Regions from separate parts of the Enterobacter cloacae complex sp. ECNIH7 genome, predicted to be linked through region 1. Evidence: predicted binding sites of a transcription regulator. Region 1 holds the regulator's gene; each other region holds the start of a gene.
What was found. The regulator PurR, encoded in region 1, represses purine synthesis genes. The targets are predictions, from matches to a motif close to CANGCAAACGTTTGCNTG.

Region 1 (4,195 bases):
CGCTCACGGAACGGTCGGCAAATTTCCCGCCGAGAAAGTTGCCGATCGAGAAGCCCACGCCAATCAGCACCAGCATCGCGGTCACAAAGAGAGGGGTTGCGTGGGTGATGTCATGCAATACAGGTGAAATATAGGTGTAGAGGGTAAACATCGCCCCTGCCCCCAGCACGGTGGTCAGCAGCGCGGAGAGCACCTGCGGGCGCATCAGCACAGCCAGCTCTTTACGCACTTCCGGACGTTCTCCGGCGCTGCCTTTCGGCAGGGAGAAGAACAGCGCCACCATCGCAATCACGCCCAGTCCGGCCGTCGCCAGGAAGGACATTCGCCAGCCAATAACCTCGCCCAGCCAGGTTGCCGCAGGCACCCCGCCGATGTTGGCAATCGTTAGCCCCATAAACATGGTCGCCACGGCGCTCGCCTGCTTGTGTTTTGGCACCACGCTGGCTGCCACGACCGATCCCAACCCAAAGAACGCGCCGTGGTTAAGGCTGGTCAGAATACGCGATAGCATCAGAGTGGTGTAGTCCGGCGAAATGGCCGAAAGCACGTTGCCCAGGGTGAAAATCGCCATCAGGAAAATCAGCGCATTGCGGCGCGCGCGGTGCGAAAGCAGAAGCGTCATCAGCGGCGCACCGACCATCACGCCGATAGCGTAGGCGCTAATTAACATCCCTGCCGCAGGGATAGAGACATCTACGCCCCGGGCAATAACAGGCAGTAACCCCATCGGGGAGAATTCAGTGGTGCCAATCCCAAAAGCGCCAATCGCCAGGGCCAGCAGGGGAAAATTGATTTTCATGCGTCAACTCCGGATGCCGTGTCATTTGGTGACACAGAACAAAGAAGCGGAAAGCATGACATCAATCACAAAAAATGAGAAGTTAACAAAATGGCAAAAGATTTTTGCCAGAGAAGTAACAATCCGGGGAGTCGGGAGGGAGAAGGCTCTCCCTCCGCGTAAATCAGTGCAGCGCAGCCGTCAGACCGGCCGCAACAATCAGAGCCAGCACAACAACGGTGGTGAACAGCGAAAACTTAAGATCGGAACTCATCAATTTTTCTCCTTTTAATCCCCACACGAAAAGTGAGCTTGCTCATTTTTGCACAGATTACGTCAAAAATCTTCCTGGATTTATACTGATAACCACTTTACCTCTTCCCCTTTTCATCAAGATAGGACAAAATTCCACGCTAAATTTATTAGCGTACCGGCCATTGACCCCCTCCTGACGTCCCGTGTCGTTTTCCCGGCGTGCCGCAATTCAACATTGCGAGATAAGGGTGAGAGAAGGCAAACGTTTACCTTCAAGTTTTTCAGGAGCTTAGGATATGGTCTGGAGTGACATTTAATGGCAACAATTAAAGACGTAGCAAAACGCGCAAACGTTTCCACTACAACCGTATCACATGTAATTAACAAAACCCGCTTTGTGGCGGAAGAGACGCGCAACGCCGTCTGGGCAGCGATCAAAGAGCTGCACTATTCGCCAAGTGCGGTTGCGCGCAGCCTCAAGGTTAATCACACCAAGTCCATTGGATTGCTGGCGACCAGCAGTGAAGCGGCCTATTTTGCCGAGATCATTGAAGCGGTCGAAAAGAACTGCTTCCAGAAAGGCTATACCCTGATTCTGGGCAACGCGTGGAACAGCATTGAAAAACAGCGTGCCTACCTGTCGATGATGGCGCAAAAGCGCGTTGATGGCCTGCTGGTAATGTGCTCCGAGTATCCGGAGTCAGTGCTGTCGATGCTGGAAGAGTATCGCCATATTCCAATGGTGGTGATGGACTGGGGCGAAGCGCGCGCAGACTTCACCGATTCTGTTATCGATAACGCCTTTGAAGGCGGCTATATGGCCGGTCGTTATTTGATCGAACGCGGTCACCGCGAGATTGGCGTGATCCCCGGTCCGCTGGAGCGCAACACCGGCGCGGGCCGTCTGGCCGGTTTTATGAAAGCGATGGAAGAAGCGTTGATCAACGTGCCGGAAAACTGGATTGTGCAGGGCGACTTTGAGCCGGAATCGGGCTACCGCGCGATGCAGCAGATCGTCTCCCAGCCGCACCGTCCGACCGCCGTGTTCTGCGGAGGCGACATCATGGCCATGGGCGCGCTCTGCGCTGCCGACGAGCTGGGCCTGCGCGTACCGCAGGATATTTCCGTGATCGGGTATGACAACGTGCGTAACGCGCGCTTCTTCACCCCGGCGCTGACCACCATTCACCAGCCAAAAGACTCGCTGGGCGAAACGGCCTTTAACATGCTGATGGACAGAATCGTCAACAAGCGTGAAGAGTCGCAGTCCATTGAAGTTCACCCGCGTCTTATCGAACGCCGTTCCGTTGCGGATGGTCCGTTCCGCGACTACCGTCGTTAATCGCTTTACGGGGGCCAGCTACGCTGGCTCCCGTAACCATTCCCGGTTCAGCGTTTCGCTGTCTCCCAGATAATCCAGCAGCCAGGCCATCGCAGGCGAGACATCATTTTGCTGCCATGTCAGGCAGCAGGCCGCATCCGGGAACGGATTCTCCAGCGTCAGCTCAACCCACTCTCCGGTATCGATGCGCGGACGCGCGAAATGAACGGGCACCATCGCGACGCACAGCCCGGCGCTGAGGCACGTCGCCGACGATTCCCAGTCAGGGGCCACCACCCGCCGCTGGTTGTCGAGAAGCCAGGTGATACGCTTGGGCAATGAACGGGACGTATCTTCCAGCACCAGCGACGGCCAGTTGCGCAGCGTGTCATCGCTCAGCGGCCCTTCCATCGCCGCCAGCGGATGGTCGCTTGCCACCACGCATTTCCAGCTCAGCATTCCCATATCGCGAAAGGCGTAACGTCCCCCGACCGGGATCGCCTGCGTGGCCCCAATCGCCATCTCTGCCCTGCCGTCCGCCAGCGCATCCCAGACGCCGTTAAACACCTCCTGCGAGACCCGCAGCTCGACGTCAGAAAAATGACGATAGAAATCGACGATCATCTGCCGGGTGCGCTCGGGTTTAACGATGTTGTCCACCGCGATGGAAAGATGTCCCCGCCAGCCGTTAGCGATCTGCTGACACTGTTCGCGGGTGATCTGCATTTTTTTGATAACAGAACGCCCTTCTTTCAAAAACCACGCGCCTGCGGGCGTTAATTCCACATCACGATGCCGCCGTTCAAACAGCGGAACCGCCAGCCACTCCTCAAGCTGACGCACCGTGTAGCTGATTGCCGAAGGGACGCGGTGCAGCTCCTGCGCCGCACCGCTAAAGCTGCCGTTACGCGCAACAGCATCGACCACTTCAAGAGAATAATCTGACCACATTTTCTGCCTGCAAAATTTTTGAATGCACCCGCCAAATATTAGCGTTTCACAAGCGGCTTTGCACTCCCTACACTCAGCGCCAATGTATACCTGCCTCCTCAGGAGAATAAAATAATGCAACCCAGGAACAGTTTTTTAGTCTGGCTCGGCGGCTTGAGCGTGCTGGGCTTTTTGGCCACCGATATGTACCTGCCGGCGTTTGCCGCCATGCAGGAAGATTTACAAACGCCTGCTGCCGCCATCAGCGCCAGCCTGAGTTTATTCCTCGCCGGTTTTGCCTTCGCTCAGCTGCTCTGGGGACCGCTCTCGGATCGCTTTGGTCGTAAACCGGTACTGTTGCTGGGCCTGGCCATTTTTGCGGTGGGCTGCCTGGGAATGTTATGGGTACGCGATGCCACCTGGCTGCTGGTGCTGCGGTTTATTCAGGCCGTGGGCGTCTGTGCCGCGGCCGTGACCTGGCAGGCGCTGGTCACCGACTATTACCCGGCTAACCGCACAAACCGTATTTTCGCCACCATTATGCCGCTGGTGGGTCTCTCACCTGCCCTCGCTCCCCTGCTGGGCAGCTGGATCCTCGCGCATTTCGACTGGCAGGCCATTTTCGCCACGCTGTTTGCCATTACTCTGGTACTGATGCTGCCGGCGTTCGCCCTCAAGCCCGCGCATAAAAAAGAAGCGCATACTGACGCGAAGCCGATTACCTTTACTTCCCTGCTCAGCGCCAAAGCGTATCGCGGGAATGTCCTGATCTATGCCGCCTGCTCGGCAAGCTTCTTCGCGTGGCTCACCGGCTCGCCGTTCATTCTGCACGATATGGGTTACAGCCCGGCAGCCATCGGCCTGAGCTATGTTCCGCAGACCATCGCGTTCCTGGTAGGCGGGTACGGCTG
Region 2 (4,195 bases), 1.3 Mb from region 1:
TTCGTTGTGCATCTCTAAGCTTTCGAGATCGTTCTGCAGCTGGACGGCTTTCGCATCGTCGTTGCGCAGAGAATCAAGATAGTCGAGGTACTGCTGGTCAACGTCTTTGGTCACGTAAATACCGTTGAACACGGAGCATTCAAACTGCTGAATTTCCGGGTTCTCGGCACGCACCGCGTCGATGAGATCGTTCAGATCCTGGAAAATCAGGCCGTCGGCACCGATGATCTGGCGAATTTCATCCACTTCACGGCCGTGAGCGATCAGCTCGTTGGCGGTTGGCATATCGATGCCGTACACGTTCGGGAAGCGAATCTCCGGCGCGGCAGAGGCCAGGTAGACTTTCTTCGCACCCGCTTCGCGCGCCATCTCGATAATCTGCTCAGAGGTGGTGCCGCGAACGATGGAGTCATCCACCAGCAGAACGTTCTTGTCGCGGAATTCCGCGCGGTTGGCATTCAGCTTGCGGCGCACGGACTTACGGCGCAGGTGCTGGCCCGGCATGATAAAGGTGCGGCCAACGTAGCGGTTCTTCACGAAGCCCTGACGGTATGGCTTATCCAGAATGCGGGCGATCTCCAGCGCGATATCGCAGGAGGTTTCCGGGATAGGAATAACCACGTCGATGTCGAGATCGTCCCACTCGCGGGCAATTTTCTCGCCCAGCTTGGTGCCCATGTTGACGCGCGCGCTGTAGACGGAAATCTTGTCGATGAAGGAATCCGGGCGGGCGAAGTAAACGTATTCAAACAGGCACGGGTTGCTGACCGGATTATCGGCACACTGGCGGGTAAACAGCTGGCCCTTCTCGGTGATATAGACCGCTTCGCCCGGCGCAACGTCACGCAGGAACTCGAAGCCCAGGGTATCCAGCGCCACGCTCTCAGAGGCAACCATGTATTCGGTACGGCCATCGCCAAGGTCGCGCTTACCGAGCACCAGGGGACGAATGCCGTTTGGATCGCGGAAGGCTACCATTCCGTGACCGATAATCATCGCCACGCAGGCGTACGCGCCGCGGATCTGGCGGTTGGTCGCGGCAATGGCAGCAAAGATGTTGTCTGCTTCCAGCGGGTAGTGACGGAAGTTATCCAGCTCGCTGGCGAACACATTGAGCAGGATTTCAGAATCAGAGGTGGTGTTAATGTGGCGACGTTTCTCTTCGAACAGCTTTTTACGCAGCTCATGCGCGTTGGTCAGGTTGCCGTTATGAGCAAGGGTGATGCCATACGGTGAGTTGACGTAGAAAGGCTGTGCCTCAGAGGCGCTGGAACTGCCAGCAGTAGGATAACGAACGTGACCGATCCCCATATTACCTTGCAGACGCTGCATATGGCGGGCTTCAAACACATCGTTTACCAGGCCATTGGCCTTGCGTAAACGGAAGCAGTTGTTTGCATCAATGGTGATGATACCCGCAGCATCCTGCCCACGGTGCTGAAGCACCGTTAACGCGTCATAAATCGACTGGTTTACCGGCATGAAACCGGCGATACCGACAATACCGCACATTCGTCTTTTCCTCGTTAAGCCACATCTCAGGGTTTATGCCCTGGGCAAAAAACTCGACGAGCTTTGCAGATAGTCAAAGAACCATCTGATGATGAAGCTGAACTCTGGAATGAGCTGCGATTTCTGCCAGTCTTCGCTTTTGGAGAACCCGGTGAAGGTATCCAGGAAGAACAGGATCGCGGCCACAATCAGCACGCCTCGTAACGCCCCGAAACAGATCCCGAGCACCCTGTCCGTTCCTGACAGACCGGTTTTCTCGACCAGCTGACCTATCACGTAATTCACGATAGCGCCGACAATCAGCGTTGCGATAAACAGCACCGCGATTGCAATTCCGTTTCGGACCAGTTCATCTTCAAAGCCCGTGAACCAGACAGACAGGTAAGTGTAGTAATGACTGGCAACAAAGAAAGCACAACCCCAGGTTACCAGCGATAACGCTTCACGAACAAAGCCACGGATCAGGCTAACCAGACAGGAAAAACCAATCACCGCAATGATGGCGTAATCAATCCAGACCATATGTGTCCCACGATTTAACGCCCTGTCATCCAGTTCGGGGCGAATTCTAACAGAAAAAGAAAACGTTTGCGTAGGGATTTCCTTCCCGCGCGTAAATAAAAAAGGCGCTGAAAAAATGTTCAACGCCGTTGGCTCATTACGTCTCTTTGGACGTCTGCCATTCCCCCTCACCCCAGCCCTCTCCCTCAAGGGAGAGGGAGCAAACCATCCCCTCGCCCCTCTGGGGAGAGGGTTAGGGTGAGGGGTAGATCTTATCAGTTCGCGCTGTAGCCCATCACCACACCGCTCAGGCCGGAGATCTGCTTCAGCTCACCGAGCGAACCTTTAAGCTTATCTTTGGACGCTTCTGGCCCCACGAGGATACGGGTAATTTTACCCTGCACCGGCGTGGAAGGTGAAGTGTAAACACGATATCCCGCACTGCGCAGTTTGCTCACGACCTCGTTGACCTTATCGGCGTTTTTCAGCGCGCCGAGCTGCACAACGTACGCTTTTCCGGTCGGCGCCGCGTCTTGTTTTGCCGGCGGCGGGGTTTCTGACGCGGCAGCCAGCTGCTCTGCGGCTTTATCCCGCTGCGGTTTCGACTGCGGCTGCGGCTTCTCAACCGGCTTCGGTTTTTCAACAGGTTTAGGCTGCTCTACCGGCACCGGATCGATATCGCTGCTGCTCGCTGCCGCCAGGCGTGACGGATCGAGCGACGGTGCGGCGGCATCGCCTGCACGCACCTCTTCCGCCGCCCCTTCCGGAGGCTGAGCAGGCAGCGCCTGCGTCGCCGCTGGCAGCATATCAGGCTCATCGCGGTCACCCGGTTTCGGCACCAGCGGAATAGCGGCAAACTCATCCTGATAATGCTTTTTCTGCCCGTCGAGCAGACCCGGGAGAATAATCACCCCGAGCGCGACCAGCACAATGGTTCCTGTTAAACGGTTCTGAAACTTACTCGCCACCGGTTCTCCCCGCGTCCATCACTTCCATGACATGTGCCACCGTGTGGAATGAACCACACACCAGCACGGTATCTTCTGGTTTAGCATCCGCCATCGCGGCATGCCAGGCCTGAGCCACGCTACTATAGATTGCGCCTTTGCCGAGATGTTCCATCAGCTGCTCAGCCGTCGCGCCGCGCGGCCCCTCCAGAGGAGCACAATACCAGCTATCGACCACACTCTCCATGCAGGCCAGCGTCCCGCCGATATCTTTATCATGAAGCATACCGATAACCGCCAGCACGCGCCCGGTTTTTGGTAACGATTTGAGACGTCCCGCGAGATAAGCCGCCGCATGCGGGTTATGCGCCACGTCCAGAATCAGGCGCGGTGACTCGCTGACAATCTGAAAACGCCCGGGCAGAATTGCGCTCTGAATACCGTCGCGGATCGCCCGCTCGCTGACCACGAGGCCGCTGGCGCGCAGTGCCGCCAGCGCGGTTGCCGCGTTCGGCTGCGGCACCTGCGGCAGCGGCAGGTTGTCCAGCGCGCCCTGAGCATCGCTGAAACGCCAGCCGTTATCCTGAACCTCATACTGCCAGTCAACGCCGCGGCGCAGCAGACGCGCGCCCTTCTCGTTTGCCACGTCAGCAATGGTGTACGGCATGTCCGGCTCGCCGACCACGGCGGGTTTATTCGCCCGGAAAATACCTGCCTTCTCGCGGCCAATGCTTTCACGATCCGGTCCCAGCCAGTCGATATGGTCCAGCGCGATGCTGGTGACCACCGCCACGTCCGCATCCACCATATTGGTCGCATCAAGACGTCCGCCGAGGCCGACCTCAAGGATCACGACATCCAGCTGCGCCTGTTTGAACAGCCACAGCGCCGACAGGGTGCCGTATTCAAAATAGGTTAATGAGATCTCACCGCGTGCGGCTTCAATTTCCGCGAACGACGCCGTATGCGCCGATTCCGGCAGCTCGCTGTTCTGCACGCGAACGCGCTCGGTGTAGCGGACCAGGTGTGGAGAGCTGTACACGCCAACTTTGTAACCCGCGGCCATCAGGACAGATTCCAGCGTGCGGCAGGTCGTGCCTTTACCGTTGGTACCCGCGACGGTGAACACGAAAGGTGCCGGTTTGAGCACATCAAGACGCGCGGCGACCTGGCTTACGCGCTCAAGCCCCATATCGATGGTTTTACTGTGCAGGTTTTCCAGATAAGAAAGCCAC
Region 3 (4,195 bases), 830 kb from region 1:
GACAAACCGTTCTCTCCTCATGGCGGCACCAAAGTGCTGAGCGGCAACCTCGGTCGTGCGGTAATGAAGACCTCTGCCGTACCGGAAGAGAACCAGGTTATCGAAGCGCCGGCGGTGGTGTTTGAAAGCCAGCACGACGTATTACCCGCCTTTGACGCCGGTCTGCTTGATAAAGACTGCGTAGTGGTGGTGCGTCACCAGGGGCCTAAAGCTAACGGGATGCCAGAATTACATAAACTTATGCCACCACTTGGTGTATTATTGGACCGCCGTTTCAAAATTGCGTTAGTAACCGATGGACGCCTCTCAGGGGCATCCGGTAAAGTGCCTTCAGCCATCCACGTGACGCCTGAAGCTTACGACGGCGGTTTACTGGCGAAAGTGCGTGACGGTGACACGATCCGCGTGAACGGTCAGACAGGTGAGTTAACCCTGCTGGTCGATGACGCCGAGCTGGCGGCACGTCAGCCCCATATTCCTGACCTGAGCGCATCGCGCGTGGGGACCGGACGCGAAATGTTCAGCGCGCTGCGTGAGAAACTCTCCGGTGCGGAGCAGGGCGCTACCTGTATTACGTTTTAAGACGACTTGATTTTAACGATCTGGCGAGAGAAAACTCTGATGAAAAACTGGAAAACAAGTGCAGAATCAATCCTGACCACTGGCCCTGTCGTGCCGGTTATCGTGGTAAACAAGCTGGAGCACGCTGTACCGATGGCGAAAGCGCTGGTTGCGGGTGGCGTTCGCGTTCTGGAAGTGACCCTGCGCACTGCCTGCGCGATGGATGCCATTCGCGCGATTGCCAAAGAAGTGCCGGACGCCATCATCGGTGCGGGTACCGTGACGAACGCAAAACAGCTGGCTGAAGTGACCGAAGCGGGCGCACAGTTTGCCATTAGCCCGGGGCTGACCGAGTCGCTGCTGAAAGCCGCGACCGAAGGCACTATTCCACTGATCCCGGGTATCAGCACCGTCTCCGAACTGATGCTGGGCATGGACTACGGTCTGAAAGAGTTTAAATTCTTCCCGGCTGAAGCGAACGGCGGCACCAAAGCGCTGCAGGCGATTGCGGGTCCATTCTCTCAGGTACGCTTCTGCCCGACGGGCGGCATCTCTCCTGCCAACTACCGTGACTACCTGGCACTGAAAAGCGTCCTGTGCATCGGTGGCTCATGGCTGGTTCCGGCGGATGCGCTGGAAGCGGGCGACTGGGATCGCATCACCAAACTGGCTCGCGAAGCGGTAGAAGGCGCGAAGCAGTAAGTCTCTCGTCGCATGAAAAACGGGCCTTTCGGCCCGTTTTTTTATCCCGTTACCTTAACGCTTGCTGCGGCCGCTTTGGCTCTCGCCACGGCGTCGTCAACGTTATCCCCGGTGGCTAACGCCACGCCAAGACGCCGGGTTCCGTCGATCTCAGGCTTGCCGAACAAACGTACCTGCAACCCGGCACCCACCGCCCCGTCGACATTATCAAACGTGACGTTCTGGCTGGTTAACTGCGGCAGGATCACCGCCGAGGCGGCCGGGCCGTACTGACGGATACCGCCGACGGGCAGGCCGAGGAAGGCGCGCACGTGCAGAGCGAACTCGGAGAGATCCTGCGAAATGAGCGTGACCATGCCGGTGTCATGCGGGCGAGGGGAAACTTCGCTGAAAATCACCTCGTCGCCGCACACAAACAGCTCCACGCCGAACAGGCCATAGCCTCCCAGCGCCAGGACGGTTTTACGGGCGATCTCCTGAGCACGTTCCAGCGCCAGGGCGCTCATCTGCTGCGGCTGCCAGGATTCGCGATAATCGCCATCCTCCTGACGGTGGCCAATCGGGTCGCAGAAATGGACGCCGTCAACGGCGCTGACGGTCAGCAGGGTGATCTCGAAATCAAACTTCACGACGCCTTCGACGATGACGCGACCGGCGCCGGCGCGGCCGCCCTGCTGGGCGTACTCCCACGCCTTTTCCAGCGTGCTGCTGTCGCGAATAAAGCTCTGTCCTTTACCGGAGGAGCTCATCACCGGCTTAACGATGCACGGGTAACCAATCTCCTCAACGGCCTGCAGGAATGCCGCCTTATCGCCAGCAAAACGATAGCTCGACGTGGGCAATCCCAGCTCTTCTGCCGCCAGGCGACGAATGCCTTCGCGGTTCATGGTCAGCTTTGCGGCTTTCGCGCAGGGCACCACGCGCTGGCCTTCCTGCTCAAGCGCGATCAGCGTATCGGTGGCAATGGCCTCAATTTCCGGCACGACAAAATCGGGTTTTTCGCGCGTAATCAGCTCACGAAGGGCATCGCCATCCAGCATGTTAATCACATAAGAACGATGGGCGACGTGCATGGCGGGTGCGTCGGCGTAACGGTCTACGGCAATGACTTCCACACCTAAACGCTGGCACTCAATGGCGACCTCTTTTCCCAGCTCGCCCGATCCCAACAGCATCACTCGCGTCGCCGCAGGTCGCAGCGCAGTTCCTAAACGAATCATAACAATCCCCCTGAAAAAGTTGCGCGCAGTATAAACGAAAACGTTTGCGTCTGTCTTGCGCAGGGATAAACGCGAGGGCAGAAATTTGCGCTTCTTTAGCCCGACCAGACATTTCCTGACGCCCGCTCGCTTACGCTGTGGAACATGTTCACCGTTAAGTGAGGGAAACCATGTCTGGCTGGTTAAATCAAGTGCAATCCCTGTTAGGGCAGAAAACATCGTCTGGCGAACGGGACTTCAGCAAACTGCTGGTACCCGGGGCGCTCGGCGGGCTGGCAGGCCTGCTGGTCGCGAATAAATCCTCACGCAAGCTGCTGGCAAAGTATGGTACAGGCGCGCTGCTGGCCGGCGGCGGCGCCATCGCGGGCACCGTGCTGTGGAATAAATACAAGGACAGGGTACGGACCGCGCACAGCGATGAACCGCATTACGGCGAGCACACCTCGCCGCTGGATCTGCGTACCGAACGGCTCATTCTTGCGCTAGTCTTTGCCGCGAAAAGCGACGGGCATATTGACGATAAGGAACGATCGGCGATCGAGCAGCAGCTGCGCGAGGCCGGTGTTGAAGAGAAGGGAAGAGTGCTGGTGGCGCAGGCGATAGAACAGCCGCTCGAGCCGCAGCGTCTTGCGCAAAGTGTGAAAAATGAGGAAGAGGCGCTGGAGCTTTATTTCCTCAGCTGCGCCGCCATCGATATCGATCATTTTATGGAGCGAAGCTACCTTAACGCTCTGGGCGATGCGTTAAAGATCCCTCAGGACGTGCGCGAGGGTATTGAGCGGGATATCCGGGAGCAAAAACAGGCGTTACAGGGATAGCCGTTGCCGTCGCGACGCTGTTTCGCTTGCATCATGCGTGGGTTTTGCCAACCTTATAGGGTGTAAAACTTAAAAGAATGATGACATGCCACCGAAAGCCCGACGTACTCCTTATGCGATCACCACGCATGGCGATACGCGTATAGACAACTATTACTGGCTGCGGGACGATTCTCGCTCCCGACCAGAGGTACTCGACTACCTGCACGAGGAAAACGACTATGGCCGCAAGGTCATGTCCAGCCAGCAGACGCTTCAGGACCAGCTGCTGAATGAAATGGTGCAGCGTATTCCCCAGCGCGATATCTCCGCGCCCTGGACCAAAAACGGCTATCGCTATCGCCATATTTACGAGCCCGGCAATGAGTATCCCATCTACCAGCGTCAGTCGGTGTTAAGCGCCGAATGGGATGAGTGGGATATTCTGCTCGATGCCAACCAGCGGGCCGCCCATAGCGAGTTTTATACCCTGGGCGGCATGTCCATTTCCCCTGACAACGCGGTGATGGCGCTGGCGGAGGATTATCTCTCCCGCCGCCAGTACGGCCTGCGGTTTCGCAATCTGGAGACCGGCAACTGGTATCCGGAAATGCTGGAAAACGTCTCCCCGGATTTTGTCTGGGCGAATGATTCCGAGACGGTCTACTACGTCAAAAAGCACGCGTCGACGCTGCTGCCTTACCAGGTGTGGCGACATACCGTGGGAACAGACTCCGCTGACGACGAGCTGGTTTATGAAGAGAAAGACGAAACGTTCTATGTCAGCCTGCATAAAACCTCCTCACGCCACTATGTGATTATCTTCCTTGCCAGCGCGACGACGTCGGAAGTTCTGCTGCTGGATGCCGAACTGCCGGACGCCCAGCCGCTCTGTTTCCTGCCGCGCCGCAAGGA

Region 2: the regulator PurR is predicted to act here: its motif matches at 2,090-2,107, upstream of cvpA (colicin V production protein).
Region 3: the regulator PurR is predicted to act here: its motif matches at 2,517-2,534, upstream of purT (formate-dependent phosphoribosylglycinamide formyltransferase).

Annotation. Positions count from the first base shown of each region.
Region 1 is NZ_CP017990.1:2,154,310-2,158,504, reverse strand. Features, by position in the region: gene WM95_RS10725 (MFS transporter) at 1-799, opposite strand, end outside; gene cydH (cytochrome bd-I oxidase subunit CydH) at 963-1,052, opposite strand; gene purR (HTH-type transcriptional repressor PurR) at 1,350-2,375, shown strand; gene punR (DNA-binding transcriptional activator PunR) at 2,394-3,305, opposite strand; gene punC (purine nucleoside transporter PunC) at 3,420-4,195, shown strand, end outside.
Region 2 is NZ_CP017990.1:3,495,629-3,499,823, forward strand. Features, by position in the region: gene purF (amidophosphoribosyltransferase) at 1-1,512, opposite strand, end outside; gene cvpA (colicin V production protein) at 1,546-2,034, opposite strand; gene dedD (cell division protein DedD) at 2,289-2,981, opposite strand; gene folC (bifunctional tetrahydrofolate synthase/dihydrofolate synthase) at 2,971-4,195, opposite strand, start outside.
Region 3 is NZ_CP017990.1:2,980,259-2,984,453, reverse strand. Features, by position in the region: gene edd (phosphogluconate dehydratase) at 1-582, shown strand, start outside; gene kdgA (bifunctional 4-hydroxy-2-oxoglutarate aldolase/2-dehydro-3-deoxy-phosphogluconate aldolase) at 622-1,263, shown strand; gene purT (formate-dependent phosphoribosylglycinamide formyltransferase) at 1,305-2,483, opposite strand; gene WM95_RS14630 (tellurite resistance TerB family protein) at 2,654-3,301, shown strand; gene ptrB (oligopeptidase B) at 3,387-4,195, shown strand, end outside.